DNA from 3 places in the Chitinibacter fontanus genome. Region 1 is predicted to be linked to each of the others. Evidence: predicted binding sites of a transcription regulator. Region 1 holds the regulator's gene; each other region holds the start of a gene.
The links. The regulator NrdR, encoded in region 1, represses ribonucleotide reductase genes. The targets are predictions, from matches to a motif close to AAANACNATATATNGTNTTT.

Region 2: HZU75_RS01140 (ribonucleoside-diphosphate reductase subunit alpha) is a predicted target of NrdR. The motif match lies at 6,238-6,257, and genes of this name have one in related genera.
Region 3: nrdD (anaerobic ribonucleoside-triphosphate reductase) is a predicted target of NrdR. The motif match lies at 7,152-7,171, and genes of this name have one in related genera.

What each region holds. Positions count from the first base shown of each region.
Region 1 covers NZ_CP058952.1:3,524,443-3,535,371, reverse strand. Annotated here, with positions in the region: gene HZU75_RS16760 (TMEM165/GDT1 family protein) at 67-636, shown strand; gene HZU75_RS16755 (NCS2 family permease) at 750-2,042, shown strand; gene HZU75_RS16750 (adenine phosphoribosyltransferase) at 2,073-2,615, shown strand; gene HZU75_RS16745 (hypoxanthine-guanine phosphoribosyltransferase) at 2,643-3,191, shown strand; gene HZU75_RS16740 (hypothetical protein) at 3,244-4,899, shown strand; gene glyA (serine hydroxymethyltransferase) at 4,996-6,243, shown strand; gene nrdR (transcriptional regulator NrdR) at 6,441-6,893, shown strand; gene ribD (bifunctional diaminohydroxyphosphoribosylaminopyrimidine deaminase/5-amino-6-(5-phosphoribosylamino)uracil reductase RibD) at 6,890-8,041, shown strand; gene HZU75_RS17830 (zinc ribbon domain-containing protein) at 8,007-8,207, shown strand; gene HZU75_RS16715 (riboflavin synthase) at 8,209-8,838, shown strand; gene ribBA (bifunctional 3,4-dihydroxy-2-butanone-4-phosphate synthase/GTP cyclohydrolase II) at 8,835-9,929, shown strand; gene ribH (6,7-dimethyl-8-ribityllumazine synthase) at 9,967-10,437, shown strand; gene nusB (transcription antitermination factor NusB) at 10,494-10,929, shown strand, end outside.
Region 2 covers NZ_CP058952.1:239,247-250,175, forward strand. Annotated here, with positions in the region: gene HZU75_RS01120 (ribonucleotide-diphosphate reductase subunit beta) at 1-531, opposite strand, end outside; gene HZU75_RS01125 (hypothetical protein) at 569-1,147, opposite strand; gene HZU75_RS01130 (adenosine deaminase) at 1,157-2,173, opposite strand; gene HZU75_RS01135 (DUF6680 family protein) at 2,675-3,193, opposite strand; gene HZU75_RS01140 (ribonucleoside-diphosphate reductase subunit alpha) at 3,291-6,188, opposite strand; gene HZU75_RS01145 (FKBP-type peptidyl-prolyl cis-trans isomerase) at 6,539-7,018, opposite strand; gene HZU75_RS01150 (peroxiredoxin) at 7,024-7,539, opposite strand; gene HZU75_RS17605 (cupin domain-containing protein) at 7,688-8,197, shown strand; gene HZU75_RS17610 (JmjC domain-containing protein) at 8,110-8,832, shown strand; gene HZU75_RS01160 (DUF7931 domain-containing protein) at 8,804-9,304, shown strand; gene HZU75_RS01165 (hypothetical protein) at 9,505-9,708, shown strand; gene HZU75_RS01170 (TRZ/ATZ family hydrolase) at 9,805-10,929, shown strand, end outside.
Region 3 covers NZ_CP058952.1:1,109,717-1,120,645, reverse strand. Annotated here, with positions in the region: gene HZU75_RS05310 (hypothetical protein) at 1-750, shown strand, start outside; gene HZU75_RS05305 (ABC transporter ATP-binding protein) at 747-1,649, opposite strand; gene HZU75_RS05300 (hypothetical protein) at 1,606-2,430, opposite strand; gene HZU75_RS05295 (ABC transporter permease) at 2,430-3,233, opposite strand; gene HZU75_RS05290 (hypothetical protein) at 3,414-3,713, shown strand; partial or broken gene HZU75_RS17325 (prepilin-type N-terminal cleavage/methylation domain-containing protein) at 3,783-3,879, opposite strand; gene HZU75_RS17630 (type IV pilin protein) at 3,950-4,120, opposite strand; gene nrdG (anaerobic ribonucleoside-triphosphate reductase activating protein) at 4,206-4,652, opposite strand; gene nrdD (anaerobic ribonucleoside-triphosphate reductase) at 4,649-6,886, opposite strand; gene HZU75_RS05265 (hypothetical protein) at 7,425-8,348, shown strand; gene hslU (ATP-dependent protease ATPase subunit HslU) at 8,408-9,277, opposite strand; partial or broken gene HZU75_RS17710 (AAA family ATPase) at 9,463-9,573, opposite strand; gene HZU75_RS05255 (sensor histidine kinase) at 9,876-10,929, shown strand, end outside.

The sequences.
Region 1 (10,929 bases):
GGCTATGTGCTCATGGGTGGGCTGCATGGTTGACCTCGTGTCGTTTGCCCACCCTGGAGTTGATTTATGTTTGATGCATTTTTAGTTTCAACCGGCGTAGTTGCAGTTGCAGAAATGGGGGATAAAACCCAGTTGCTGTCGCTGATTCTCGCTGCTCGTTTTAGACGCCCGCTGCCGATTGTTGCGGGCATTTTTGTTGCTACGGTATTAAACCATTTTGCTGCTGGCTGGATTGGGCAGCAGGTGGCGGGTTTGATTTCTGCCGATATTTTGCGATGGGTGGTTGGCCTAGGTTTTCTTGCGATTGCTGCGTGGGCGCTTGTGCCCGATGTGATGGAAGAGGGTGAGGCTGAGGTTAAACCTTATGGTGCTTTTGTCGCGACCTGTATTGCTTTCTTTTTGGCTGAAATGGGTGACAAAACACAAGTGGCGACTGTTGCTTTGGCATTAAAATACACGCCGCTATGGCAGGTTGTACTGGGGACGACACTTGGAATGATGCTTGCCAATGTGCCTGCGGTTTACTTGGGTGATTGGATTTCAAGTCGCATGCATTTGTTGCGCATGGTGCGTTTTGTTGCGGCCGCAATTTTTGCTGTGATTGGTGTGCTGGCGTTGGCGGGTGTTGGCTACTAAGCTTTTCGGTAAAAGCAAATAATTCATTAATAGCGAGCATGGTGGTGCCCACAGAGGTGCCCCATCTCGCTATTTGTATAATTTTTATTTATTAAAATGAACGGGGAAGAGACATGCTGGATGCTTTTTTTAAGCTCAAAGAGCATGGGACTGATGTAAAAACTGAGGTAATTGCAGGTTTTACAACATTCCTAACTATGGCCTACATCGTATTTGTTAATCCATCCATTCTTGCGCTAACTGGTATGGATTTTAATGCGGTGTTTGTTGCGACTTGCTTGGCTGCGGCGCTTGGTACTGCAATCATGGCCTTGGTGGCCAATTATCCGATTGCCTTGGCGCCAGGTATGGGGTTGAACGCCTATTTTACTTTCACTGTCGTGAAGGGGATGGGGGTTTCTTGGCAGGTTGCCTTAGGTGCTGTGTTTGTTTCCGGTATTATCTTCTTGATCGTCTCGTTATTTAAAGTGCGTGAGGCGATTGTGAATGCGATTCCGCACTCACTCAAATTGGCAATATCAGCTGGTGTTGGGATGTTTTTGGCGATTATTGCGCTAAAAAATGCTGGAGTGGTGGTGGGCTCGCCTGCGACATTGGTGACCTTGGGTGATATCCATTCGCCAACGACCTTGCTGGCCATATTTGGCTTCTTTCTAATCATTGCACTTGAATACCGCAAAATTCACGGCTCGATCATTATCTCGATTTTGGCGGTTACTGGCATTTCTATTTTGATGGGCTTGTCACAGTTTAAGGGGGTTTTCTCAGCGCCTCCGTCAATTGCACCTACGTTTATGCAGATGGATTTGTCTGGTGCTCTCAATGTCGGTCTGCTAGGGGTGGTGTTTGTATTCTTCTTCGTCGATTTGTTTGATACCACAGGTACGTTAATCGGTGTATCTCATCGCGCAGGTTTGCTGGATAAAGATGGTAAGTTGCCTCGCCTAAAGAAAGCACTCTTGGCTGATTCGGTAGCGATTACTGCTGGCGCAGCATTGGGTACTTCGTCAACAACTGCGTATATCGAATCTGCTGCAGGCACCGCGGTCGGTGGTCGCACAGGTTTGACCTCATTGGTGGTGGCAATTTTGTTCTTGTTGGCGCTTTGGTTCTCTCCGTTGGCAGCTACCGTGCCCGCATATGCAACCGCGCCAGCATTGTGTTATGTGGCTGTACTAATGACGCGTGGCTTGGCCGAAATTGAGTGGAATGACCTTACCGAATCAGCTCCTGCGGTGATGACAGCGCTAGCAATGCCATTTACATTCTCAATTGCTGATGGCATTGCATTTGGTTTTATTAGCTATGCAGTAATTAAATTGCTGGCAGGTCGTCATAAAGATTTGAGTCCGGCGGTTTTGATTATTGCAGGCTTGTGGGTCGTGAAGTTTGCTTTTTTTCACTGAGATTAGATGATGACTGCCCCTGTTTTGGCTATGCCGCCCTACGCTGATTACATTCGCTCAAGGATAAGAACGGTTCCGGATTGGCCGCAACAGGGGGTCATGTTTCGCGATATAACGCCGCTGCTGCAAGATCCTAAAACCTTTCGGGTGCTTGTGGATATTTTTGTGCATCGGTATATGGATCAAAATCTAGATGTGGTGGCTGGCGTTGATGCTCGCGGCTTTATTTTGGGGGCTGTAGTTGCCTACGAGCTGAATCTGGGTTTTGTTCCTGTGCGTAAAAAAGGGAAGTTGCCGTTTGATACCATTGCCGAAGAGTATGAGCTTGAATATGGTTCGGCAACGGTTGAGTTGCATGCCGATGCTTGCAAAGCTGGGGATCGCGTATTATTAATTGATGATCTTGTTGCAACTGGTGGAACCATGATTGCTGCGGCCAATCTCCTGAGGCGGATTGGCGCAAATGTGGTTGAGGCGGCTGCTATTGTTGATTTGCCCGAGTTGGGGGGCTCAAATCTTGTGCGGCAACAAGGTATTGAATTATTTACTGTTTGTGATTTTTCTGGGCATTAAGCTTGGAGTGAGGATTTTATCGTGACCATGGAATTGCCCGAAGCTCGTACCATTTTAGATAATGCAGATTGCTTGCATCCTGAGGCCGAAGTGTTGGCTGCTTTAGATCAGATGGGTGAGCAGATGTGTAAGGCTTTAGCACATACTAACCCTGTGGTGTATACCGTATTAAATGGAGGCTTGATTGTGGCGGGGCATTTGTTGCCGCGCCTTAAGTTTCCGCTTGAGATGGCTTATCTGCATGCAACTCGCTACCGTAACGAGACTTCTGGTGGCGAATTGGATTGGAAGGTTAAGCCTCGCGAGGATTTGCGTGGTCGCACTGTCGTTATTGTTGACGACATTCTTGATGAAGGTCACACCTTGGCTGCGATTGTTGAGTACTGCAAACAACAGGGTGCTAGTGCGGTGCATGTAGCTGTCTTGATTGATAAAAAGCATGATCGTAAGGCGGTGGGGATTAAGGCTGATTTTGTTGGAATGGAAGTAGAAGATCGCTTCTTGTTTGGTTGCGGGATGGACTACCAAGGGTACTGGCGTAATACTCTGGCCGTGTATGCGGTTAAAGGCTTGTAATTCGTAATCATTAGCCGATGGTCGCCAGTTTCTCCATTAAAAAGGGTGAGATATGGCGACAAGTTCTGATGTGTTAGTTAAGCACTTCCGGCAAATTCTGATCTGGCCTTTGCAGTTAATGCCCATGCCGCGCAAAAGCGGTGAATCTAGGGCAATGGGGCGGCAGTGGGAGCTAATGCAAGAGGCTGCTGCAGCTGGCTCTCCCTGGCAGCCTCGTGCAACAGAGTTTGACGGTGCTCCCGAGCAATTCGAGGAGCGTCACTATCGTGAGTTTGTCACTTTCCTTCCTTATGTTCAGCGTTTTTTATATGGCGAGAATAAATCTTCGGGCTTAGGTAGTTACGGGCACTCCCCATTGCATGTTTTTCGCCGTACCGACATCTCTACAGTTTTGATGATGTTTAAAGATGGTGCTGTACATCATTTTAAGGTGGCGCATATCGACTTGTATTTCTTTTACGATGTTGATGTGGTGATTTTAGCGTTTGAAATTGTTGGAGAGAATTTGCCACTCAAGCGGGTGCAAGATGCGTTGTTTCGCTTTGGGCGCGCATTTCCTGCTCAGTGGGATGAAGACTCGACTGCGGCAAATTGTTTGCGCAAGGTGGCGTGGCTTAATGCTTCTGGCGAAGTGATTTCTGAGTCGGATTACGAGGATCGTGCGGGTTATTTGGCGCATTTGGGGCAGTACCGTGCACCAAGAATGGCCTCGCATTGGGATTTTCTGATGCAGCCTCTGGTGTTGCATCATTCTGCGGCCGCCGGGGCGCTGCGGTATCGTCAAATTGAATATCATCGAATGCCTATTCTGGCCTATGTAGCTGTTGATGACCCATTTAAGCTTTCTGATGAAGATTTTTATCGGCTAGGGATGGTAACTCGCCCAGGTAGCGAAGATGAGTTGCCATATACGCGAAAAATTTTTAGCGAGTTTGAAAGCAATTGCTGCTTTGATCGTTTTTGGGTGCCTGAGCGTAAGCATGCTTCAACCTCAACCCGCATGATGTGTAATGGTCATGCTTTTGTGATGGTTGGAATGCATGCTAATCAATTTTATTCTGATCCGTTTACTGGCGTGCTGGGGCAGTTTCGTCACCAGCACTTCTTAATGGCGTTGATTGCGCATTTCCATAAATCGTCATTGCTGATGTTCTCCGATCGGTTGGCAGTTGCGCTTTCAGAGCTTGATTTGAAAGATATTCAATCGATTCGAACCTTCAAGCGCGAGATTCGTCTGCTTTTAGAGGGTTTTTTGCGATTTAATCAGCGTTACTGGTTTAGGGAAGTGTCCAATCAAGTGGTCTCCGCTCAATTGTTCAAAATGATGTCCGTTCACTTGGATACGCAACGATTGCATCGGGATGTTGCCGACTCAGTGCAAAGCATGAATCAATATTTGGAAAATGATGATCTGCGGCGGCAGGCCGATACTGTTGTGCGCTTGACCGTGGTAACAGTATTTGGTTTAGTCGGTACCACGATTACTGGTTTTTTGGGAATGAATCTCTTTGGTTTGGCCGAAGAGCCATTGTTGCAGCGGGTTGGGTATTTTATTGCCGTCTCGGTGCCGATTACTTGGTTAATCTTTGTGACGGTTGCTAAATCCAAAGGTTTGGCTGAGTTTTTGGATGCGATGTCTGATGAGCGGGTTTCATTGCGCCAAACCATCAAAATGCTTGCAAATGTCTGGCGAAAAAAGAAATCATGAAATTCTTGCATGGCTAGCTGATAACTGCGCATCTCGATTTGATCTAAGTCGTGTTAGAATCACGCATCTTTCAACGGTAACGGAAGCTGCCCGCTCATGTTCTCGAAGTCTCAAACTATCGCCTCTTACGATCCTGATCTTGCCGCAGCGATGGCTGCTGAGGTTGTTCGCCAGCACGAACATATCGAATTGATCGCGTCTGAAAACTACACCAGCCCAGCGGTGATGGAAGCCCAAGGCTCTCAACTCACCAACAAATACGCTGAAGGCTACCCAGGCAAACGTTTCTACGGCGGTTGTGAACACGTTGATGTGATCGAGCAACTGGCGATTGATCGCGTAAAAGCATTGTTTGGTGCTGAGTACGCTAACGTGCAGCCACATTCTGGCTCACAAGCTAACCAAGCCGTTTACTTCTCGATCCTGAAGCCGGGCGACACCGTAATGGGTATGAACTTGGGCCACGGCGGTCACTTGACGCATGGTTCGCCTGCAAATTTGTCTGGTAAATTGTTCAATATCGTGGCCTACGGTTTGAACGAAAACGAAGAAATCGATTATGACGATATGGAACGCGTTGCACTCGAAACCAAGCCAAAACTGCTGATCGGTGGCGCTTCGGCGTACGCTTTGCGTTTTGACTGGGCGCGTATGCGTGAAATTGCTGACAAGGTTGGCGCTTATTTCATGGTGGATATGGCTCACTACGCCGGTCTGATCGCTGCTGGTGTGTATCCAAACCCAGTGCCACACGCACACTTTGTAACGTCGACTACGCACAAAACACTGCGCGGTCCACGCGGCGGCATTATCTTGGCGAAGGCGGAGTTTGAAAAGTCACTGAATTCAAACGTGTTCCCAACTTTGCAAGGTGGCCCGCTGATGCACGTGATCGCAGGTAAAGCGGTAGCGTTCAAAGAAGCTGCAACTGAAGAGTTCAAAGAATATCAAAAACAAGTTTTGCTGAATGCGCAAGCAATGGCAAAAACTTTGGCTGAACGCGGTCTGCGCATTATTTCTGGCCGCACCGAGTCGCACGTATTCTTGGTTGACCTGCGTCCTAAAGGTCTAACTGGTAAAGCGGCGGATGCTTTCTTGGGCAAAGCGCACATCACGGTGAACAAAAACGCGATCCCGAACGATCCAGAAAGCCCCTTTGTGACTTCAGGTATTCGTATCGGTGCGCCAGCGATTACCACGCGTGGTTTTAAAGAAGCCGAAGCGATTCAAGTGGCTAATTTGATCGCTGATGTGCTGGATAATCCGGAAGATGAAGCAAATATTGCAACTGTTGCAGCTAAAGTTAAAGCTTTGACAGCGCAATTCCCAGTTTACGGCGCTTAATTTTTAGTGTTTTAGGCTGAAAAAGAGGTGGAGCATTGCGCTCCACCTTTTGTGTTTTATAAAAGATGTATATCGCAGGGTTTGATGCTAAGCAAGACTTCTAGCTAGATACCTGGTTAGAGTATGTTGGGCTTGAGTTTTTAAGCTACGTCCTCATCTGATAAAAATCGCTCTTTTGTTCTTTGCGGGGTTCGTTCATGAAGTGCCCATTTTGTGGTTCACCAGATACGCAAGTCGTAGATTCACGTGTGTCTGACGAGGGTGACGTCGTTCGCCGCCGTCGTCGCTGTACGATTTGTGATAAGCGCTTCACCACCTTTGAAACCGCTGAAGTACGTATGCCCCAAGTAGTTAAGCAGAACGGTCAGCGCGCAGAATTTGATCGTGAGAAGGTACGCACGAGTTTTTTACGTGCCCTGCATAAACGGCCAGTACCTACTCCACTGGTTGACGAGGCGATTTCCCGTATTATCCAGAAAGTGCTTACCGTGGGTGAGCGCGAAATTATGTCCCGCCAAATTGGTGAAATGGTGATTGCTGAGTTGGCCAAGCTGGATAAAGTCGCTTATATCCGTTTTGCCTCTGTATATCGCTCCTTCCAGGACGTTGAAGACTTTCGTGATGTGATTCGCGAGGTAACGAAGGAGTGAGTCAATTTAGCGCGTTCGATCATGAAATGATGGCCAAAGCCTTGCAAATTGCTGCGCGAGGAGCTCATCTGACAACACCCAACCCCTGTGTTGGTGCTGTGCTGGTCAATCATGGTGAAATTATCGGCTATGGTCATAGTCAGGCTGCCGGTGGTGCGCATGCGGAAATTATGGCCTTGAAAATGGCGAAATCGCGCGCGCCGGAAAAAATATTAGGTGCCACGGCCTATGTTACGTTGGAGCCGTGCAGTCACTTCGGGCGCACCCCACCTTGTGCTAATGCCCTGATTGGCGCTGGAGTAGATCGCGTTGTTGCTGCATTGCGTGACCCTAATCCTTTAGTTGCAGGCCAAGGGTTGGCCCGTTTGGCCAATCACGATATCGAAGTGGCGCATGGCCTGCTTGCTGCACAAGCGCGTGAGCATCATAAGGGCTTTCTGTCTCGTATGATTCGTAAGCGTCCATGGTTGCGAGTTAAACTGGCCGCCAGTTTGGATGGGCGTATTGCACTTAATAGTGGCGAATCACAATGGATTACTGGCGCTCCTGCCCGCGCTGATGTGCAGAAAATACGAGCACAATCCTGTGCCATGCTAACGGGTGTTGGTACTGTGCTTGCTGATGACCCGCAATTGACAGTCCGCGACTTGCCAGCACAGCGTCAGCCGCAACGGGTGGTTGTCGATAGCCGATTGCGTACTCCTGTTACGGCGAAGATTTTACAAATTTTGCCTGAGGCGGTTCCTCAAGGCAAAACGCATATTTTGACCACTAATTTGGCATCTGAGCATGCCGTTTTGCGCACGCTTGCAGAGGTGAAAGAGTTGCCAGAGCAATCTGGTAGGGTCGATTTGCTTGCTGTATGTGAGTATTTAGCGCAGCAAGGGTTTAATGAGGTAACGGTTGAGGCGGGTGGTAAGCTGGTCGGCGCTTTGCTGCAGGCTGGTCTGGTCGATGAAATTATTCTTTATCAGGCGATGAGCTTCATTGGACGTGGTCAAGCTATGGCAGATTTTGATCTTGCAGCGCTAAGTCAGCAATATAAGCCAAGCTTGTTTGATCGCCGTATGGTAGGGGGTGATCAGCGCTTGCAGCTGCGCTTTACTGATCCAAATGTGGTATTTGCTGAATCTACTTTGGGGGAATGAAATGAGTGATAACACTAAGCCAGTCTGCCCTGATTGTGGCAAAGAGCTTGAAGTTTTAGCAGCCTGTGGGGCCAAAAGCTATTTTTGTAATCATTGCAATGAATTGAAATCCTCATCGCGGGTGCGCAGTGCGAACCCGTCATTATTTCCTGAGCACAAGGACTAATATGTTTACTGGCATTATTCAGGCGGTTGGTCAGATTACAGATGTACAGGCCTTTGATGGTGGCGTTCGCCTGACGGTGGATGCTGCTGATTTGGATATGAACAATGTAGTACTAGGGGATAGTATTGCTCATAATGGCGCATGCATGACGGTGATTGAGCTTATACCCCCGAATGTTTATAAAATTGATGTTTCTGGCGAGTCATTGCGCTGCACCGTAGGTTTGGATCAAAGTGGTGCTAAAGTTAATCTGGAAAAAGCTCTGCGGCTGGGGGATATGCTGGGTGGGCATATGGTATCAGGCCATGTGGATGGTGTGGGTCAAGTGCTGAGTTTTGATGCCGTGGGCGAAAATCGCGAGCTAGTCGTTTGTGCGCCAAAGTCACTGGCTAAGTATTTGGCGGCGAAGGGCTCAGTGGTGGTTAATGGGGTTTCATTGACCACGAACACTGTACAAGACACTGTCGATGGATGTGTTTTCTCAATTAACTTAATTCCGCACACCTTAAGTGTGACAACACTGGGTCAACTGTCGGCGGGTGCAAAGGTCAATCTAGAGATAGACCTGATTGCACGCTATGTTGAGCGCATGGTTTCATTAGAAGCAAGTCAAATTGGAGCTCAAGCATGAGCCAAATCTCACCCGTTAGTGAAATCGTTGCGGAATTAAAAGCCGGGCGTATGGTCGTTTTGGTGGACGAGGAAGATCGCGAGAATGAAGGCGACTTGGTCTTGGCTGCAGATTTTGTGACACCTGAGGCAATCAATTTTATGGCCAAGTATGGCCGTGGCTTGGTTTGCCTTACCTTGACGCCGGATCGCTGCAAATTACTCAATTTAACGACTATGGTCTCGAGTAATGGCTCATCATTTGGCACCAATTTTACGGCATCCATTGAAGCTGCTGAAGGTGTAAGTACGGGTATTTCGGCGCATGACCGCGCGTTGACGATTCGTAAGGCTGTCGCTTTCGATGCGAAGGCGACTGATGTGGTATCGCCTGGGCATGTATTTCCCGTAATGGCGCAACCAGGTGGTGTCTTGGTGAGGGCGGGCCATACTGAGGCGGGGTGTGATCTGGCAATGATGGCAGGTTTGACGCCTGCTTCTGTAATCTGCGAGATTATGAATGATGATGGCACAATGGCTCGCTTGCCAGAGCTGCTGGTTTTTGCTGAAGAGCATAAGCTCAAAATTGGTACGATTGCCGATCTGATTAATTACCGCAGCCGTACTGAAACGCTAATTGAATGTGTTGGTCGCCGGTCAGTGCGCACTTTTGCCGGTCAGTTTGATTTGGCGGTGTATCGTGACAAACTCACATCAGCGACACATTTGGCCTTGGTTAAAGGCCAGCCCACCGCTGACGAAGAAACCTTGGTAAGGGTGCACGAGCCGTTATCGGTGATCGATTGGCTAGATTTGGATGCTCGTAGCCATTCTTGGAATGTAGAGTCGGCACTCACCGCGATCGAAAAGGCGGGTAAAGGGGTAGTAATTTTACTGCACCGCACTGAGGATGGTGAAGATCTGCTTTCCCGTGCCTTGCCTGAGCTTAAGTTGAATAAGCCGCAAAAATGGGATATGCGCACGTACGGGATCGGTGCCCAAATGTTAAAAGATCTCGGTGTAGGTCGCATGCGTTTGATGTCGCCTGAGCGGAAAATCCCAAGCATGATGGGCTTTGGTTTGGAAATTACCGGTTTTCATCAGCCAGAATAATCACAGCTGCTGTAGTTATTGATAAAGGAAAGTGCAAATGAGTGTAGAAGGAATTGCTTTGATTAAGCCGAATTTGTCAGGTGCTGGCATGAAAATTGGCGTAGTAATGAGCCGCTTTAATACCCCTATTTGTGAAGGTTTGCGGGATAACTGCCTCGATGAGCTAGTCCAGCTGGGTGTTGAGCCAAAAGATATTTTATTGAGTAGTGTGGCTGGGGCATTAGAAATCCCTGTGGTATTGCAAACCATGGCAGCTAGTGGTCGTTTTGATGCCTTGATAGCACTGGGGGCAATTGTTCGCGGTGAGACATACCATTTCGAGTTGGTGGCTAATGAGTCAGGGGCAGGGGTCACGCGTGTAACGCTGGACGCCGGTTTGCCTATTGCCAACTGCATTCTTACTACTGAAACAGACGAGCAAGCAGAAGTACGAGTTGTAGAAAAAGCGCGTGAAGCTGCGCGTGTTGCGGTTGAAACCGCTAATTTAGTAAAGGCATTACAAGTATGACCGAAGAACAATCACCTAACGTTAGCTCTAAATCACCTGCCGCAAAGAAGGCGCCCATGAAGTCGGCGCGTCGCCGCGCACGTGAATTTGCGGTGCAAGGGGTGTATCAATATTTGATGAGCCAAGATACGGTCAACAATATCGATCTTTATTTGCGTGGTAGCAGTACCTATTTCACCAAAGCCGATGCTAATTTGTATCGCGCTATTCTGTTTGGGGTAATCAAAGATGCGGCGGCTTTAACGAAAGCGATTGAGCCACATGTCGATCGCCCGCTAGAAGAAGTTAGTACGGTTGAATTGGCGGTGCTGTATACAGGGGCGTTTGAAATTATTTCAATGCCGGAAACCCCATATCCTGTCATTATCAATGAAGCCATTGAGCTAACTAAAACCTACGGCGGCTCAGACGGCCATCGCTTTGTGAATGGCGTGCTCGACAAATTGGCAGAGCTGGTTCGTGCTAGTGAATTTGCAGCAATTCGCGCGAAAC
Region 2 (10,929 bases), 350 kb from region 1:
TTGATCTTTGTCGCGGATCGATTTGATTTCGTTGTAGGCGTTGAAGACTTCGCCTTCGTCCAGACCCAATGATTCAACGATGTATTGATAGGCGTGGGTGTGGATCGCTTCGTCGAAGGCTTGGCGCAGCAGGAACTGGCGGCATTCTGGCGAGGTGATCTGGCGGTAGGTGCCCAGCACGATGTTGTTGGCGGCGAGCGAGTCGGCAGTCACGAAGAAGCCCAGATTGCGTTTCACGATGCGCATTTCGTCGGCTGAGAGCTGGCCGGTTTTCCATTGCTCGATGTCGCGCTGCATATTCACTTCTTGCGGCATCCAGTGGTTTGCACACTGGGCGAGGTATTTTTCCCATGCCCATTTATGCTTGAACGGCACGAGCTGGTTCACGTCGGTGGTGCCGTTGATCACGCGTTTGTCATCGGCAGTAATGCGTGGCGGGATGGCATTGGCCGGGGCGCTGTGCGGTGCTGGCGCGGCGTGCGGTGTGGCTGGCGCTGGGCGGGCGATTACGTCTTCGTCAAAACTGAGCATGATGTGATTTCCTTGTTTTAATTCGATGTTGCTATGTTTACTGGCCTGCTGGCGCGGCTAGCGGGCGAAGCTGGATATTGCTGCGGTCGGTGACACCATGGCGCTGAAGCAGATCGAATTGATCGCGCTCCCACGCGGCGCTGTAGCTGACCGCAGTACGGTAATTGATATTGAGATTAATGCTGCCCAAATACACCACTTCGCCGGCGGCGACGCGGAAACGGGTATTGAGTGGCAAAGTGAAATATTCGCGCCCACCGATCATGGCTGATGGAATCATCCAGCTGCCTGTAGCACGGGTAAAGGTATATTCACCGGCGGGCAATTGCAGGGCAAACAATTTACCCGGCTGGTTGGCCATTTCACCCGGGGCGCGGATCATATCGCCACGAATCTGGGTATGCAAATACAATTCGCCCTGCGGTCCTTGCAATTGCACACTGGCTTGGGTGCTGTCTTGATCAATGCCTTGCAAAGCCAACGCCACAATTGCAATACCTTGGTTAGCCGCTGGCGTGAGCTGCCCTGCCGTTAATGGCAACGCTTGGCGGGCGGGATAATTGCTGGCACATGCAGACAGCAGGACGAGCAGTACAATACTCAAAATACGTTGCATGGGTTCTCCTTAGCCGGCGATCTGCTGGCTGATTTGTGCTTGCCAGTGGGCTTTTTGCTCGGCACTCAACCAGCTGGCAGCAAAACTGTTACGGATTAGTTGGACAATTTCCGCTTGCGATAAATCCAGTGCGGCACGACAGGCCAGCAGATTGGTATTGAGATACCCACCAAAGTACGCCGGATCATCCGAATTGACCATCGCACACAGACCTGCGGCCAACAGCTCGCGCAGATTGTGCTGCGCCAGATCGTTAACGACGCACAGCTTCAAATTCGACAGCGGGCAAACGGTGAGCGGAATCTGCTCGGCGGCGAGGCGTGCCACCAGCGTCGCATCTTCCGTGCAACGTACGCCGTGATCAATGCGGCGTGATTTGAGCAGATCAAGCGCTTCCCAGATATAGCTGGCTGGGCCTTCTTCGCCAGCGTGTGCTACTGCGGGCAAGCCTAGCTCGGCGCAACGGGCAAACAGGCGTTCAAACTTGCTTGGCGGGTGGCCAAGCTCACTGGAATCCAGACCCACACCATCAATTTGCGCCAGATACGGCATCGCCAGCTCTAGCGTAGCAAAGCCGTCTTCTTCGCTTAAATGGCGCAGGAAGCACATGATCAACTTGAACGAAATGCCTAGCTTGGCTTCGCCGTCAGACAAAGCGCGGCGAATGCCAGTCAGCGGCACCGCAAAATCAATGCCGCGTGCAGTGTGCGTTTGCGGATCGTAAAAAATTTCAGTGTGAACGATATTGTCGGCCTTGGCACGCTCAAGGTAGGCCCAAGTCAGGTCATAAAAATCTTGCTCGGTGATCAGCACCGATGCACCGGCGTAGTACAAATCGAGGAAGGATTGCAGGCTGTCAAACTGATACGCCGCGCGCACCGCCGCCACATCGGCATACGGCAAAGCCACGCCATTGCGCTGTGCCAAGGCAAACATCATCTCTGGCTCCAGCGAGCCCTCGATATGCAGGTGCAGCTCGGTTTTCGGCAAGCGGGTGATCAGTAAATCGAGCGGGTGTTGGGTCACAATCATTCCTATCTGTTAAAGCAAAATTCACCTAGCTGCGTTACTGTGCCTAGACGTACTACTTGTACTGTCTTCGGCGCAATGCCTTGCTAGGCGACTTTTGCATAAATTAAAAATCGGGATCACCGATATTTAAAACGACTTGCAAAACCGTCTTAAATATCGGTACCGCACAGCGGCACCGAGGTATATCAATACAGCCAAATCTCAACAAAGCCTGCAGAAGCATACCCATCAACCTGCAAGATGGTGGGTTACGTCCTACGGCCTAACCCACCCTACGGCAGAACCGCGCTGGTTGGGTTGGGCGAATCCCCTACATCAAGCCGAGCGAGGAACAGGCGGGGCGGGAATTCGCTTGCGCCTGTTTTGTTAAGCGCAAGCGCCGCCTCGACTGTCCGCAACGAGGGAATCGGCGTAGCCGACGCTGATGTGGGGTCGCCTTCTTTTGCTCACTTTTCTTGGCGAAGCAAGAAAAGTGAGTGCCATACGGCAGGAGTATTAATTTTGCCCAACGTTTGTAATTGAAATAGGCAATGGGCGGACGCCATTTAGAACTTCAAGCATGTTTTTTCGCAAGGCGAATTGCTCTTTTTCAATTTCTCCGTGAACTTCTGGAAAGTAACAAGAATTTTTAATATGTGTCTTATCGAAATCATACTTAAGAACTCTTGCCATCTTGTGCAATAACTCAATTAAAAGCTCAACCCGTTTAGTTGCCCAAGCTTCGTCTTTTAACTGAGAATTTGAAAGAAAATCTAGATACATTTTCCATGCATCCAAGACCTCTCTCTCTTTGTTATTTCTTTTACTAAATTCAAGATCAATTCTATTTAACGCCTCTACATGCGCCCAAGAAACATTTCGTGCCCTAGTCGCCATTAGGGTTTTGAATATATTGGCCTTGCCTGATCTACGTTCCTTTTGATCATCGAGATAGCGTGTTAGTCGAACTGCAATAATAGGTCCAAGCAATACTGCAGCAATCATAATCCAATCTGAGACTGTCATTTCTGTCATACATTTCCCAATCGAAATTTGAATCGAACCGAAAGCGGCAAATGCAAATTCGCAGCCGCTTTCAAGCTTTTATGACATCACAAACTCAACGCTAGATTTACTGGCACGCCTCGCAATCTGGATTATCAATCGAGCAGAACTTCGCATCAGTCGCTGGCGTGTTATCCACTACCGCTGCCGCTGCCGCAATCGCCGCTTGCGCTTGCGATGCCGCATAGCCACCATCCACCGGTACGGCGTTCAACTCGCCACCACGACCGGTTGATTTCTCCGCCGACGTAGCTGCCAGTGTGCGCAGGTAGTAAGTGGTTTTCAGGCCGCGCAACCATGCGTGTTTGTACAGCTCGTCCAGTTTTTTACCTGACGCACCGGCCATGTAGATATTGAGCGATTGCGCTTGGTCGATCCATTTCTGGCGACGGCTTGCTGCTTCCACCAACCATTTCGGATCCATCTCAAATGCAGTCGCATACAGATCACGCAGGTCTTGCGGAATACGATCGATTTGCGCTACTGAGCCGTCGAAGTATTTCAAGTCCGACACCATCACTTCGTCCCACAGGCCGCGCGCTTTCAGATCGCGCACCAAGTGCTCGTTGATCACGGTGAATTCACCAGACAAGTTCGATTTCACAAACAAGTTTTGGTAAGTCGGCTCGATACACGCGTCCACGCCAACGATGTTGGAAATCGTGGCGGTTGGCGCAATCGCCAAGCAGTTCGAGTTACGCATGCCGTAGGCGGCGATGCGGTCACGCAACATGGTCCAATCCAGACGTGAGCTGCGATCCACATCGAGGTAGCCGCCACGCTCTTCTTCCAGTAAGCGCAGTGAGTCTTGCGGCAAGATGCCACGATCCCACAGGCTGCCTTTGTAGCTAGCGTAAATGCCGCGCTCTTGTGCCAATTCGGTTGAAGCCCAGTACGCGTGGTAAGCCACGGTTTCCATCGATACATCGGCGAACTCAACTGCTGCGTCAGATGCGTATGGAATACGCAGCGCGTGCAAGCAATCTTGGAAGCCCATAATGCCCAAGCCCACTGGACGGTGCTTCAAGTTGGATGTGCGCGCTTTGCGCACTGGGTAGAAGTTAATGTCGATCACGTTGTCGAGCATACGCATCGCCACTTTGACCGTGCGCGATAGTTTTTCTGCGTCCAACTCGCCATTTTTCAGGTGGTTGTACAGATTGATCGAGCCCAGATTACATACGGCGATTTCTTCGTCGTTGGTATTCAGGGTAATCTCAGTGCACAAGTTTGATGAGTGAACCACGCCAACGTGCTGTTGCGGGCTACGAATATTGCATGGGTCTTTAAACGTAATCCATGGGTGGCCAGTTTCGAACAACATCGTCAGCATTTTGCGCCACAGGCTCAAAGCTGGGATGGTTTTGGCCACGCGCATTTCGCCACGTGCGGCTTTGGCTTCGTAGTTGGTGTAGGCGATTTCGAACGCTTTACCCACTTTGTCGTGCAAATCCGGCACTTCAGATGGGCTGAACAAAGTCCACTCGCCGCCTTCCATCACCCGCTTCATGAATAAGTCAGGAATCCAGTTCGCTGAATTCATGTCGTGCGTACGTCGACGGTCGTCACCGGTGTTTTTACGCAATTCGAGGAATTCTTCGATGTCGGCGTGCCAAGTTTCGAGGTAAGCACATACCGCACCTTTGCGTTTACCACCTTGGTTCACGGCCACCGCGGTGTCGTTCACCACTTTCAGGAACGGTACAACACCTTGTGATTTGCCGTTGGTACCCTTGATGTGGCTACCCATCGCACGCACGGAAGTCCAGTCATTACCCAGACCACCCGCAAATTTGCTCAATAACGCATTTTCTTTCAGCGCTTCGAAAATGCCATCGAGATCATCTGGCACAGTAGTCAAGTAGCAGCTCGACATCTGGCTATGGCGGGTGCCTGAGTTAAACAGCGTTGGCGTTGATGACATGAAGTCAAAGCTCGACAACACATTGTAAAACTCAATCGCACGCTCTTCACGATTGGTTTCGTTCAGCGCCAGACCCATGGCCACGCGCATAAAGAACACCTGTGGCAACTCGATGCGACGCTCGTTAATGTGCAGGAAGTAACGGTCGTACAGGGTTTGCAAACCCAAATAGCCAAATTGGTAGTCACGGTTGTGATCTAATGCGGCGGCCAACTTAGCCAGATCAAATTGGCCTAGTTTTTCGTCCAGCAGCTCGGCTTCGATGCCTTTTTTCACATAACGCGGGAAGTAGCTAGCGTAGGTTTCCGCCATTTCTTCATGGCTCGTTTCTTCGCCCAATACTTCGCGGCGAATGCTGTTGAGCAGCAAACGTGCCGTCACCAAGCCATAAGCTGGGTCGGTTTCCAGATAAGTGCGTGCGGCCAGAATAGCCGATTTGCGCAATTCTTCTGCTGGCACGCCGTCGTAAAGGTTTTTCAGTGTTTCATTCAGGATCAAGGTTTGATCGGTGTATTGCTCAAGACCCGAGCAAGCCGAGGCGATCAGTGCTTTGAGTTTGCTCAGGTCGAGCGCTCGTTTGCTACCATCTTCAAACACCACATTGATCGTGTGCTGTTCGGCTGGCTCAGCCTCATGGCGCGCCGCATCGCGCTCGCGCTGACGCTCGCTACGATACAGCACGTAGGCACGTGCTACATCGTGCTCACCCGAGCGCATCAGCGCCAACTCAACCTGATCTTGAATATCTTCAATATGAATCGCGCCGCCTTCTGGCTTGCGACGCATCAGTGCTGTAACGACTGAATCGGTCAAACGCGACACTTGCTCGCGCACCGCTGCGCTAGATGCTGCATGGCTGCCTTGTACTGCGATAAAGGCTTTAGTCACGGCTACCGAGATCTTGCTTGGCTCAAACGCCACCACTGCGCCATTACGACGAATAATCTTGTAATTGGCATAGTGGGCAGCATCGTGAGATGGCGACTGGATTTCAGCGCTGTCCGAGCGGCTAGTTGGGGTACTATCGAGCGTGGCGTACATGCACGGTTCCTCAAAGCTTTGTGTATAAGTCTGTGTATAGTTTGTGAAGAAACACTACATCTTGTGTCTCAATCACTGTTGTGGCACAAATACTAGGGGAAAGAGGGGGACTGGTGCAACTAGCACAGGCTGTGCTAGCAGACAGACGGAATCATGATTTGACTAAACCCAATGTTTACTTGAGTTTATTCCCTGTTGCTGCATTACACTTACATGACAGGCAGTTGCAAGTTTGCAACATCAGGTCTGGCCCACTCATTGCGTTAGCTCTACTGTGCGGCCAATAAAAAAAGGCGGAACAATCCGCCTTTTTTTATTTCGCACGCCGCATTAGCGGCAGGCGCACCATCTTAGTGGTGGTGACCGTGTTCACCGTGCACGTGGCCATGCGCCAGTTCTTCAGCATTTGCTTCGCGCACGCCAGTTACAGTCGCAGCGAAACGGATCGTCATACCTGCGAAAGGATGATTGCCATCTACAGTCACACGGTTGCCTTCAACTTCAGTCACACGGAACAAAATCACTTCGCCAGTTTCAGGATCATCAGCTTCAAACATCATGCCAACGGCTACATCAGCTGGGAAACCTTCTTTGTCTTCATCACGTACCAATTCTGGCTCGAATTCGCCAAATGCGTCATCTGGAGACATCGTTACTTCAATGCTGTCGCCCACGGCTTTACCGTGCAACGCTTCTTCTACCAGCGGCAGGATATTGTCGTAACCGCCGTGCAGGTAAGCAATCGGTTCTTCGGTTTTGTCGATTTGATTGCCTTCAGCGTCGTACATCTCATAAGTCAGTGTAACAACGGAATTTTTGGCGATTTGCATAGTGTTTATCCTAGCTGTTTTACAAGTTTCAAAATTTCGGCCGCGTGGCCTTTGGGTGCGACATGATACAAAGCATGCCGAATCACCCCGGATTTATCAATCACAAACGTTGAGCGTTCTATCCCGCATCTTACCACGCCCTGCGCTTCCCATTCGTGCACAGTATGATAGAGGCGGCTGACAATCACATCAGTATCCGACAAAAGATCAAATGACAGCCCCTGCTCATCAATAAAGCTATCGTGGGCTAGGCAATCATCCAGGCTCACCCCCAGAATAACGGTTTCGCATTGCGAAAATGCGTCAGCCAAATCAGAAAACTCAACCGCTTCGACAATACCGCCGGGCGTATGATCTTTATTAAAGAAATACAGCACTACGTTTTTTTTACCCTGAAACTGACTCAGTTGAACCATCTCCATCGCGGCATCGGGTAAAGAAAAATCTGGGGCTAAATCGCCTACATTGAGCATGGTGTCTCCAGTCGGTGCAATAATACGATTATTATCGGATTGCAGCATGGCACCACGCGCTCTGTGCGAGCGGCAATTGGCGCAAACCATGCAGTGCAATCTCTTAGGTTTTATTCACTACCGGCACGCTGCCTTTAGCTTGATACTGGGCGTGCTGGCAGTAAATTCATTATTTTTTTCTTTATAGTCACAAGCCATGCCTAAAACACCTTTCGATGTAGCACTGTTGGGAAATTTAACCCCCGAACAATTTCTGGCCGAATACTGGCAAAAAAAACCCCTGCTCATTCGTCAGGCATGGACTCAGTTTCCAGAGCTGATCGATTTTGCTCGGTTGGCTCAATTTGCCCAGCGCGATGACGTTGAATCCAGGCTAATTGAATTTAGCCATGGCCGTTGGAAGCTAGAAAACGGTCCGTTTAGCCAGCATCGCCTCAATCGTTTGCCAGCCACGGATTGGACTATCTTGGTACAGAATGTGAACCACTTAGTGCCTCACATTGCCGATTTTTTATATCAATTTAACTTCCTGCCTTATACCCGGCTGGACGACGTGATGATCTCCTACGCCCCCCCGGCGGGACAGTGGGGCCGCATTATGACTCGTATGACGTATTTTTGCTGCAAGTTGGTGGCCAAAAGCGCTGGCAGATTTCGAGTGATGATGCCTCGGGCTTTATTGAAGACGCCCCTATTCGCGTCTTGAAAGACTTTAATCCTGAGCAAGAGTGGGTTTTAGAGCACGGCGACATGCTGTATTTGCCGCCAAAATACGCGCATTACGGCGTGGCGCTTGAGCCAGGAATGACGTATTCGGTAGGCTTTCGGGCACCGAAAACCCAGGAAATGGCGACCAAGTTTCTAGAATTCTTGCAAGATGAAATTTGCCTTGAAGGCATGTATAGCGATCCAGACGCCAAAGCCACTGACACACCGGCCAAGATCGATGAGGCTTTTGTTGCGCAAATTAGCCAGATGCTGCAACAGGTTAAATGGGATGAGCGCTTAGTGCAGCAATTTATTGGCCGCTATTTTTCCGAGCCCAAACCGCATGTCTTTTTTGATCGCACTGAAGCACCGCTGGATTTTGACGACTTTGCAGCAGCAGTTGCCGCGCGAGGTGTGTCGCTCGACCTAAAAAGCCAGATGCTCTACAGCACCGAGCAAATTTATATCAATGGTGAAGAGCTCGAATACGACGACGCCAGCGATGAAGACCTCGCCCAGCTGCACACCCTAGCCGATACCCGTACGCTGCCAGCAGACGAGTATTCAGATGAGTTACTCGATTTACTTTATAGCTACCATGAATATGGCTACCTCCACCCCACCGCCGAATAACGCAGCAATGAAGTTTGATACCCGAACTGGGTATCAGACTGCGTTCAACGAAATAATTACGCAAGCGCGACATACATTAATATTGTGCGAGAACGATTTGGCCGAAAGCGACTTAGGTAGCTTGCGCAACTATCAACGCCTTTGGGATTTTTTCTCGCAAGCTGCACCTGGTCGCCTGCAAGTGCTCGTGGCTAAGACTGAATTTCTCGCCCAGCAGTGCCCCCGCTTTTTGCAATTAAAAGATCGGTTTGCACATTTAATTGAGCTGCGCCAAATTCCAGTGCATTTAAGTCACTGGCAAAAAGGCTGGGGCATCGCGGACGGGCATAGCTATTTAGTCCGTCATCATTACGACTGGTATCGTGGTGAATTAGCGAATGACGCTAAAAACATCGCATTGCTCAAACAGCAATTTGCCACACTTTGGGAACAATCCACCGCGACGAGTGCACTGCAACGCCTTGATTTATAAGGATGTACACGACGTTACATGAAGTAGCAGATTCCACTGCGGAAAAGCGTGCAGAACACTAGCAATTTGGAAGTGAGCTGATTAGAATTCAGTCCGTTGGTTGTGAACAAACACACACCGAAGTGAATTTTCGGTAATTGGCTAATAACCCGATTACCTAATTGGTTAGTAATTAAACTTAATCTTTAAAGGATTTCAAAATGAAACAATCTTTGCTCGTTGCTGCTTTGTTGGCTGTTGCTTTGTCTGCTTGTGGTAAAAAAGAAGAGCCAGTTGAAGCTGCTTCTGCTGTAGTTGAAGCTTCTGCTCCTGTTGAAGCATCTGCACCAGCTGCTGAAGCTTCTGCTGCTACTGAAGCTGCTTCTGCAGTTGCTTCTGCAGCTTCTGAAGTTGCTGCTAAGTAATTCGGTTTTTACCGATTGCTTGAAAAGCCGACCGCAAGGTCGGCTTTTTGCATTTCTGGCGTACAATAAACGCACTTCTAACGCCACGCTGCTGATATGTCAGTTCAAATCTTGCTACCACGCTGGATTATCCCAGTTATCCCCCGCCACACTGTTTACACCGATCATGCGCTCGTGATTCAGGGCGAAAAAATTATCGCGCTACAAGCCACAGCTGATGCACTAAGCCGCTACCCTAGCGCAGAAATCATCAAATTACCCGATCATGCACTCATGCCCGGCATGATTAATCTGCACACCCACTCGGCGATGACTTTGCTGCGTGGCTTTGCCGATGACTTACCGCTAATGCGCTGGCTCAATGAACACATTTGGCCTGCGGAAGGCACGCACGTTAGCGATGAATTTGTTTTTGACGGCACCAAACTGGCGATTGCCGAGATGATTGCGGGTGGCACCACTTGCTGCAATGACATGTACTTCCACCACGGAGCGGTGGCTCGGGCGGCAATCGATACTCAATTCCGCATCACCGTGGGTTGCTCTATCCTGGAATTCCCCACCCCATACGCCAGCAATGCCGATGACTACATTCGCAAAGCCTTAGCCTGCCGCGACGAATTTATCGGGGAAGATCTGGTGCAATTTACGCTGGCTCCACACGCGCCGTACACGGTGAGCGACGCGACCTTCCGCCGGATTATCACACTAGCCGACGAACTGGAATTAGCCATTCACTGCCACATTCATGAAAGTGCTGATGAAATTGCAGGCAGCCTTAAAGAATATGGCGTACGTCCACTGGAGCGACTGGCAGAGCTAGGATTACTCGATAGCCCGTTAATTGCCGCTCACATGGTGCACACTACCGAAAGTGAAATAGCCCTACTGGCAAAAAAAGGCATTCATATTGCCCACAATCCGGCCAGCAATCTAAAACTCGCCTCTGGCATCGCCCCGATTAGCCAACAACTGGCCGCGGGCATTAATGTTGGCATCGGTACCGATGGCGCAGCCAGCAATAACAAGCTGGATATGTTTGCCGAAATGCGCCTTGCCGCGCTACTGGCCAAAGGACAAAGTGATAACCCCGAAGCGGTTCCCGCCTGGCAAGCACTAGAAATGGCTACCATCAATGGCGCGACAGCGCTGGGCTTACAGGATAAAATTGGCAGCCTAGAAGTGGGAAAACAAGCGGATGTGATTGCACTAAATCTAGCG
Region 3 (10,929 bases), 1.2 Mb from region 1:
GTCCAATTAAGTACTTTAATCATACTGACACTTTGGTTGGTTTGTTGTGGCTGGTTGCGGGGTGGGGGGATATCCGAGCAATTACTAATGCTACGTTTCATGGGGCAAGCCTTTTATCTATGGTTACCAATCTTTTTTTTGCCGCTTGCCTGCGGAGTGACTTATTCGTTGGTCACTCATTGGATCGCTAAGGTTGCAGTGCTGTGTTTGACTGTTATTTTTGCTTTGGTCTCTCATGATCAGAGAGGAGTAAGGCAAATTCAAACGGAATTAAGTTACTCGCTTGATCAAAGTCTGGGTCAAAATGAATTTGAAGGCAAAGTTGTTTTCTGGCCCGATCATGCAGAGTGGGTGTGGTTCGGATTGAGGGCTGCAAATTATGTCGGTAGCATTCAGGCAATTGGCATTGCATTTTATCAAGAGCATGCTTTAAATTTGTGGAGAAGGATGGCTTGGGTCGAATCTATTGCGCCTAGGGTGCCTAAAAACGTACTGTTCGATAAGGAAGAAGGATGGGATCTACATTCGGCTAAATGGCTTTCTGGTGCAGCCTGGTTGTCAGGTTTAGACTTGATCCATTTATGCAAGAAGTCAAATGTAGATGTCGTTTTTTTGCGGAAAAATTATCCTAGTTTAGGGGCTAAGAAAATCACATCTTTGTTGGTGGATGATGGATTGTGGTTTTCGTATGGGTGTGCAGTTGTTCGAGAGGGTGCTGATACTTATGATCGACCTTATCGCGTTAATTAAAACAAGCTTGAAAGTCGGTTCTCTGGCGTGATTTCTATTAGTGTGTGGTGCAGCGTTGTCGCATGGGCGACATATGTACTCAAACCTTGCTGGTCAATTGTGCGTTCCCAAATGTTGTGAGATGTCTGCTGTGCGCCACTTAGTGCTTGAATGCCACGCGTTTTAACTCGAAGTGTTTGCTGATTGTTGGCAAGAGGGTTAATTGTGAGTTGCCCATCTTTTATAAATCCAACATTATCCGCCAGCTGTTCAATATCATAGAGCACATGTGAGGTCATAAAAATTGAGCCTCCTTGTTCTTTATATTTGTTGAGTAATTGAATCACGTCGCGGCGTCCAATGGGATCTAGTCCTGATAAGGGTTCGTCTAAAATCAGTAGCTTAGGATTGATGCATAGGGCTTGAGCTATCGCAGTGCGCTGAGTCATACCCTTAGAAAAACTCCGGATTTTCTTTTTTGATACCTGAGCAATGTCGAGCTCCTCAAGCCAGTGCATAATGTGCTTGGCGGGCTGTTCTGGTTTGCTGCCATGTATTTGTAAAGTGCAGGAGAGGATGTCAAAAGGGGTTAAGCTGTCATTCAAATATGGATTTTCAGGTACATAACCGACACCTTGGCGAGATTGAGGATTTCTGATGTCTTTGCCGAAGATATATGCATGGCCGCTATCGGGCTGGATCACACCGGTTAATATTTTGATAGTGGTGCTTTTCCCCGCACCATTAGGGCCAATAAAGCCGAAGGTTTCACCGGGGGCACATTCAAGACTGATTTGGTTGACGGCTAATTTAACCCCATTTGTCTTTGTTTTATAGCTCTTTGAAAGTTCAAGGATTGATAGGGCTGTAGTCATTTTATTGAGGTGTGTTTCGAAGTTGGGGTTTGCCTTCTCGGTCAAAGTAGTAGCCAAAACCGAATGGATCAGTTGGTAGCTGAGAAATTAGCCGAGCCTCAAGGAGTTCTTCAAAGTTAATTGCCTGTTTCCCGTTGGATTTTTGGTACTGATTTGCTGCCATTTGTAGTTGCTCTAATATTTCGAGACGTTTTGAGCGTGTTTCGAGGTAGGCACGAAACTCGGGGTGGTTACTTTGCTTTGCCATTCCCTCGACGACATTTTTGGCTAATGCTGGTTCGTAGCCTTTCTCATACCAGCGTGCCGCGATATTCAACAAGGTTAGTTTATCATTTTCGCTTAAAGCATTTTGTGCGGCCTTGATTAAAGTATCAGCAGCTTTGACAGGGGCTTTATCAAAATGATAAATATTAAAGCCCTCGTAAAATCCTGGTTGCCAATCAAATGTGCGACTGAGACGGGCCCGTTCAAGAATAAATTGTGTGGGGGCGAGCTGGCCTTCCCAAGGTAGGATGGCTGCTGCAATATAATAGTTGTCCTCATGCATGGGGTTTAGCCAAGCGGTATCGGCTTGTACACGGGCAAGCACGGTGTATTGCGATGATTGCATATTACTGGTGCTTACAACTAAACTGCGTAGTCCACTTACATTGGCTGCTAGATTGCGATCACCAAGTGCGAATGCAATTTGTACTAAAGGTGGTAGCGCGGTATTGATTTCATCGGCTAATTTGGCGCGCGTTAATTCTTTTACTGCTAAATGGGTCGGGATAAATGCGGCAATTGCAAGTATTAATGCGCTGCAGATTTTCAGTTCTTGGCGCATCAAAAACTCTCACGGCGTTGGAAAATTAGTGCCGCTAGACTTAACAAAATACAGATGTAGCTAATAGCCATCAAACAACTCAAAGCCATGGCAGAGTAATTAATCGGCAAGTTGTAGAGTGCACTTATGCGCCAATCAAGTCGGGATAGGTCTGGGATTAGCCAGTTGATGACATCTAGTAATTGCTTGAAATTGGAAACCATTTTTGCATTACCATCCGCGCCAGCGTGAATGTATTCTAGCGCAGCACCTAGCCCTTTGCCTGCAATGGCGTAAATTAGTCCAAGTGCCAAGGGGAGTAGCGGGGTGGTGGCAAATGTGGCTACCAACAAGGCAAATGAGGTAACGACCGCAACATCTAGATAGAGCCCAAGTAGTGTGAACCAAAACGGCGCACCCAAATTGACTATAAATTGCTGTTGATATTCCGTATTGGCATAGGTGGCAGCCATAAGCAGCATCAGCGCGTATATGAGGGTGAAAACTGCGCTCAAGGCTAAAACAGCAATGTAGCGGCTGATCAAATATTGCCAGCGTGGTATTGGGTAGGCAAGAGTGAAATAGATGGTCTTTTTGTCGATTTCTTTGCTAATCAGTTCCTGAATCCAAAAAATAGCTAGAAAAACGAGTGTGATGCGTAAAAATGAAAAACCAACATCTAGGGCAACCGTTTGCGGCTGTCGTGGAGAAAAGCTGCCAGTTAAATAGGCGAGAAAAATTAAAAAGGCTCCAAATAAAGCGATGCCACGAATTGTGTTGCCGCGTAAGCCGATTTGTAACGAGCTTTTTATAAGAGCGAACATAGTGAGCCAAGAAATAAAAACGCGCCCCATTAGTAGCAGGGGCGCGCAACTTAGTCAAGATGCAACTATTATGAACCCAAGTTTGCAGCGTTAGTTAGTGACCCTGTTACGTTTGCTGCGGTGCAGCCTGTGGCATCGCACGCTGTGCTGCTTGTTACTGCACCACCAGCTGTATTGCCAATGAATGTGGTTTTACCTTTTGCAGAGCCTGATGAACCCCAAAATCTAGTAGTGTCTTCCGCGCCTTCAACAAAAACACTTGCAGAACATTTTGGGGTAAATGTGGTTACAACGAATTTAGCTGGGGTTGGTACAGTCCAAGCACTACCGGAACCAGCTGAGGTTGAGCCTGTGCAGAGATTTGGTGCCGCAAAAGCTACAGATGCAATCAATGAGAGGCTTGCTGCAGTAATAATATGTTTGATCATGTTGAATTCTCCAAATTTTAAGGGCATCAGCTTAATTATTGGGCTGAGTTAGCCACAGATTGTGTAATCACATTTTTCAGGTCTGACTGAGCTGCTTTGTCATGACCTTTTTTGGTGTATTCAGAGAATTGTGGAATTGCAATCGCTGCTAGAATGCCAATAATTGCAACAACGATCATCAATTCAATCAGTGTAAAACCTTTTTGCAGGTGTTTCATGTGAGGCTCCTTATTAAGGGTGTGGGTTGTGTTTCCACTTCATGTCTTATCAAGCAATTAGCATGCCAATTTATTCTTCGCTCCCAGCTTGAGCTTGGGTAAGAATATTTTTGAGATCGGATTGCGCAGTTTTATCCCAGGCTGAACGTTGATAACTCGTGAATTGAGGAATGGCAATGCCAGCGAGGATGCTGATGATGGCAAGTACAATCATCAGTTCAATGAGGGTAAAACCTTTCATTCTTGCCTCCCTGAATTTGTTAAACAATCGTGGCCATTTAACTTTGGGTCGAAGCAGTTTGTATGCCATTTCGATGGCTAGTTGCTTATTTTGGAAGAATCACGAGGTTTTGATTTCTAGATCCTCTCCAGGGGGCTTTTGCAGGATTATCTTGTTCATATTTGCCATCGATCACGACATCAACAAAGTCAAATACTTCCAGTTTCTCTACTTCTTTATATAAATACCCTGTCCACAGCCAAATATTCTTCTCGGGATACCTAACTTTGAATGCTTTGCAGAGCTCTAGAACCGCTTCGCGGTTGGCGGGGTGAAGTGGATCACCTCCGGATAGGCTTAGCCCGTCATGCCCCTCGCAGGCGTCGAGTAGTTCTTGTTGCATTTGTGACGTAAAAGGTAAGCCCGATTTTCTATCCCACGTCGATTGGTTGTAGCAGCCGGGGCAGGCGTGGGTGCATCCGGTGACAAACAGCGTCACGCGGATGCCGGGTCCGTTGACTAGATCGTGGGTGTAGTAGCGGTCGTAGTTCATAATACGGGTGATAATTCTTGGGTATTGCTCTGTGGGCCTATTCTGGTGTCGTCTTTGTCCGTATACCCATGGCTGTATTTTGCTTGGCCAAAATGTTTTACGCGGCGCATCACTTCTTTTTGCTTGCCGGCATTAAATGGCCGAGCGTTAGGGCTGCCGAGGTAGCCACAAACGCGACGGGTGACGGAAAGTGTCGCACTGTCGTGATTGCCGCATTCTGGGCAGGTAAATCCATTAGCCGTTGCTAATGTTTCGCCCATAAAGCCGCATTTTCCGCACGCGTCAACGGGAGTATTACTGCCAAAATACGGCACTTTGGTGATGGCGTAGTCCCAGATGCGTTCCAGTGCCAGCAGATTGTGCTTCATATTGGGTAATTCGACGTAGGTAATATGCCCGCCGCTGGCGAGCTCAGCGTAGCCCGCTTCAAAATCGATTTTTTCAAATGGATTAACTTTGTGCAGTACATCTAAGTGGAATGAGTTGGTGTAATAGCCTTTATCGGTGACTTCGGCAATCTCGCCAAAGCGCTCATAGTCGAGTTTGCAAAAGCGATGGCATAGTGATTCGCTCGGCGTTGAATACAGCGAATAGCCAAAACCGGTCTCGGCTTTCCAGCGTTTGGCTGTTTCACTCATGGTTTGCACAATTTGATGCAAGAAGGCTTGTGCCGTTGGGTTATGAGCAGGGTGGTTGCCAAACAGTAATACGCCAACTTCATGCAGACCAATATAACCCAATGAAATTGAGGCGCGCCCATCTTTGAAAATATCAATGATGTCGTCGTTAGGTTGCAGGCGAATGCCGAAGGCGCCTTCGGTATATAAGATTGGCGCTACATTGGCTTTCACACCTGTGAGACGTTCAATGCGCAAATGCAGCGCGCGAAAGCACACTTCAAGGCGCTCGTTCAGTAATTGCTCAAAGCGTGCTAGATCCCCTTTGGTTTCAATCGCGATACGCGGCAGGTTTAGGCTGACCACGCCCAGATTGTTGCGACCGTCGAGTTCTTCTTCACCCGCTGCGTTGCGCCAAGCAGGTAAAAAGCTGCGGCAGCCCATGGGTGATACCGGAACGCTAGAACCAGTGATCTGGCGATTGAGCTTAGCCGAAATAATATCGGGGTACATCCGTTTGGATGTGCATTCCAGTGCGAGCTGTTTAATGTCGTAATTAGGGTCGGTTGGCTTGAGGTTGATCCCTTCGTCGATGAAGAACACCAATTTGGGGAAGACAGGGGTGGTGCCTTCTTTGCCTAGACCTTTAATGCGTACTCGTAAAATGGATTGCTGAATAATCCGTTCTGCCCAGCTGGTGCCCATGCCGAATGAGAATGTCACGAATGGTTGTTGCCCATTTGAGCTAAACAGCGTGTTGATTTCGTACTCGCAGGCCTGAATGCCATCGTAGGCTTCTTTTTCGGTGCGCTCTTTGGCGTAGCGTTCAGCATCGGGGATCTGGTATTCGGCGGCAATCGCTAAATTTTTCTCATAGGTTTTTAATACATACGGTGCAAGGGTTTGGTCGATATTGGGAATCGTTGTGCCGCCATATTGATGGCTGGCTACTTGCGCGATAATTTGCGCGGTAACGGCGCAGGCCACGCCCACTGATTTAGGGCTTTCGATCTTGGCGTTGCCCAGCCGGAAACCGTTTTGTAGCATGCCTTTCAAATCGACCAAGCAGCAGTTGGTAAATGGCAGAAACGGTGAGTAATCTAGGTCGTGAAAATGGATATCACCGCTGTTGTGCGCTTCCAAAATATCTTTGGGCAAAAAGGTGCTGGCAAATTGCTTGGAAACGATGCCAGCCATTAAGTCGCGCATCACCGGGAAAACATTGGCGTCTTTGTTTGCATTTTCAGTGGTGGCTTCCTTGTCAGTTTTATTCACTAGCCCCATCAGTTTGGCATGCAGCTCCGAGCCCTGTGCCCGAATACGATCGCGATCTGATCGGTACTGTATATATATACGTGCAACTTCCGGGTATTGCTCCATCAGCGCATCTTCAACGAGCTGCTGAATGGTAGGGATATCGAGTTGAGAGGGGGTTTTACTAAATAAATCAGCTTCAGTTAGCTTGCGGCATTCATCTTCCACGTAGGCGGTAATCTCTTCGGCCAACAGCTCCGGCTCTGGGTAGCGTGCTGCAGTTGCTGCACGGCGGCAGGCTTCAAAGATTTTGGCGCCGTCGTAAGCGGCTTTGGCACCATCGCGTTTGATGACTTTCAGCATGAGCTTGGCTTCCCCTGTAAACGGTGTGTATCGGCGCTAAATCGATGGCCGAACATTGATGCAAACATGCATGAATAAGCTGTCGCGCAGTTGAGTTGCGCGAAAAAGCGGGCGAGCCCATTCGCTCGCCCCAAGTGGCTCATTCAGCGGTATAACGCCCAAAATCGAGACAAACTCGGTTCTGCGCCGTAGTGGCTAAGTGCTGTTGCTGCAAGATTGGGGCGCTATTTCAAGCATGCAGTACGCAGCACTGGCGTTAATGCGTAAACACAATATATGGTGTTTTATATGCTTGGTGTGCGCTAAATATGTGGTTTTTGACCAGAATCAAATTCTGACTGACCGTTCCGAAAGCTGACATGATGTCGGCATTGATTCGTGTGTGAAGGGTCAAGTGTTTGGCCCTTTGTGCGGGTGACAAATGCAATGCTGAGTTTTGCGACTACTGGCGACAATGATATTCTTCGGCCTGTCTCGGGCAATCGTGGAATACGCTATGTTGCGGATTTGGAGTGTTTTTTTCGCTGTATTTGTCCTCATGGTCTGGCATTCTGTATGGGCGAGTGACAGTACTAACCGCGAGATCAACGGTGGTTTTACGCTGGAGCCCAATTCGGTACGTAAAAAAGCGGATGCGGTGTTGGCCTTAATGTCCTATTCCGTGATTCTGGATTTGGCCAGCAGCAGCCTCAATATGCAGAGTTCGAAAAGCGATGGTGAAAAATTGGTGATGAGCCAGTTGGGCGGCGGTGCAACGCTGAGCGATTCAGTTCCGCTTTATCTGGAGGGGGCGATTGCCTATAGCCGTTATGACCCGATGTTTGTGGCAAGCAATGGCGAACAATCGCGCTCCATTCCGATGAAATGGACAACGCTGTCGGCGATGGGCGGAGTGGGTTGGGATTTTCCATTGCGCGAAAATTTGGTTTTACGGCCGATTGTGAATTTCTCGCTCGGTACGGTGCAAAGCGATTTAAAAATTGCCAATTGGTTTTTAAATCAAAAATTTGATACGGAGTTCAATTTTTCCAATGGCGGCAGCATGAACGCCTTGGGTTATGGTGGGGCATTCATGCTGGATTACGAATTAGTGCAGCCCGAACATGAAATTGATATTGAGCTTCGTTATTCCGCCATGCATTTGGAAGGTTTTGCCAATGGCGGCAGTATAGATAGTCATGCCAATTCACAGACGGCCAATCTCTATACGCGCTACCGCGCTCCAACTGGTATTAATCTGTTTGCGCGACCTTTACGTTATGTGCTTGAGGCATCCCATTCTCGCTATTACGGCGATCAAGCTGGGCAGTTGGGTTTTGATTATTTATCAACCATCGGGACGGGCTTGGAAGTGGATTCCAGTGATTTGATTCCGCTGGTGACTCGGACGCGGTTTGTTGTACGGTATATGTTTGGGCCGGGGGTGGAAGGCGCCGGTCTGAGTATTGCTTGTAGTTTCTAGCGGGTATTGCCCTGTAGGGATCACGGGGCGATCCATTCAAGGCAATACCTTGCCGAGTATTACAGCATGTAGCGGGCCAGATCTTCATTGGCGGCAAGTCCGCCTAGTTTTTCCCGTACAAAGCTGGCATCGATATCAACGGTGCCACGTTTGGCTTCAAAAGACACATCTTCCAGCAGACGCTCCATGATGGTGTAGAGGCGGCGCGCGCCGATGTTTTCGGTGCTTTCATTCACCGACCAAGCCATTTGCGCCATCGCTTCAATGCCGTCATGAGTGAAGTTGACGGTAATCTCTTCGGTTGCCAATAGTGCCTGATACTGCTTTGCCAAGCAGGCATCGGTGCCGGTGAGAATAGTGGCGAAATCTTCCACGGTTAACGAGTTGAGCTCCACGCGAATTGGAAAGCGGCCTTGTAGCTCGGGGATCAAATCTGATGGTTTGGCCAGATGGAAGGCGCCGCTGGCAATAAATAGAATATGGTCGGTTTTGACCATGCCGTACTTAGTCGTTACCGTCGTGCCTTCGACTAATGGCAACAAATCGCGCTGCACGCCTTGGCGTGATACCTCACCACCACTGCCTTCCGAGCGTGTCGTCACTTTGTCGATTTCATCGATAAACACAATCCCGTTCTGCTCCACCGCTTTGAGCGCTTCAGCTTTAGCATCATCTTCGTTAACGAGTTTGGCGGCTTCTTCCTCGATTAAATGTTTCAGCGCATCGGTAACCTTCATTTTCTGGGTTTTGGTTTTTCCACCCATGGCGCCTTTAAACATTTGTTGCAATTGATTGGAAAAATCTTCCATTCCCGGTGGGCTGAATACTTCCATCGTCGGGGTGGCTGCAGCGACTTCGATATCGATTTCCTTGTCGTCAAATTTACCTTCGCGCAACATTTTGCGGAATTTTTGGCGGGTATCAGACATTGGGTCTTCACCATTGACGCTGCCATAGTTATTGTTGGTTGCAGGGGGGGGAGCAACACATCCAGAATACGGTTTTCGGCAGCGTCTTCGGCGCGTACACGATTGCGACTGATGGCCAGATCACGTACTTGCTTGATGGCGATTTCCATTAAATCGCGGATGATGCTGTCAACGTCTTTGCCGACATAACCGACTTCGGTAAATTTGGTGGCTTCCACTTTGATAAATGGCGCATCCGCTAGTTTGGCCAATCGGCGGGCAATTTCGGTTTTGCCGACCCCGGTTGGGCCGATCATCAGAATATTTTTGGGGGTGATTTCATGACGCAAGGGCTCGGCCACTTGCTGGCGGCGCCAGCGGTTACGCAGTGCAATCGCGACGGCTTTTTTGGCCGCGGCTTGTCCGACAATATGTTTGTCGAGTTCGTGAACAATTTCCTGTGGGGTCATTTGCGTCATGATTCATTCCTTTGATGCGGATAAGGGCTTACATCGGGGCGCTAGTGACGCATTTAAAGGTGCAAGAATGACATTTCCTTTGGGGCGCTCACTGTGCCAATTGTCTATAGTGGATTGCTAACCTTTAGATCAGGCTTGCTGTGAACGTAGATCGCTCCCCTTATCGACTTATTGCGTGGTTGCTGATACCCGGCGCGGGTTTACTTGGATTTGCGCTGTGGTTTTACTTTGCCGCCAGCAATGTGCTCATCGATGGGCGTTTAAGTGGTCAAGATCAGTTGGCGACGCTGCATATCGAGTTAGATGTATTGGGTATTTTGCTGGCGGGCTTGATCGTTATTGCTGTGGTCGCCATACCCCTGCTTATATTCTTTGTTTTGCAGAAAATGCAGCAACAGCAAGCCATTGCAATTCTGCCGGTATTGGGCCAAATGCCTGCCGATCAGGTGCGGCAACTGGATGGCCATTATGCATCCTTGCTGCTCGCCATTCAGCCGATTTTGCAGCGGCAGGTGCAAACGATTGCCGAGCTGAACAATAAAAATGAGCTCTTTGCCGATGCTTTAGATGAGATTAACGATATTGGTTTGCAGTTACGCCGTTCAGAACGGCGTTGGGGGCTTGCACTGAATGCAACTGGCGATGGTATTTGGGAGTGGGGCGCAGAGAAAAACGTCTGGTATTTCTCCCCACGCTGGAAGCAGATGCTGGGCTATCAGGAGGATGAGTTACCCAATCTGGGGCAGACCTTTTATCAGCTGATGCATCCTGATGATGTGGAAGTTGTGCACCAACAATTTACGCAATTTATCCAAATCCGCGATTCAGCCGCCGATATGCTGTTTGAGGCAGAATTTCGAATGCAGCATAAGCAAGGGCAATGGCTCACCATGTTATCGCGTGCGGTAGCCGATCGTGATCAGGAAGGCCGAATTCTGAGTGTGGTTGGGGCGCAAACCGATGTGACCGAGCAACGAAGGGCGACCGCAGAATTATCCTGTGCGAAAGAAGCGGCTGAAGAGGCGGTCAATCAATTGCGAGGCGCACAGCTGCAAATCATTGAATCCGAAAAACTGGCCGCACTGGGGGCCTTGGTGGCCGGGGTGGCGCACGAGGTTAATACGCCCTTGGGGATCGCGCTAACTGCAGCATCGACACTGAATAGTGAATCGCAACAAGTGTTGAGCCTAGTAG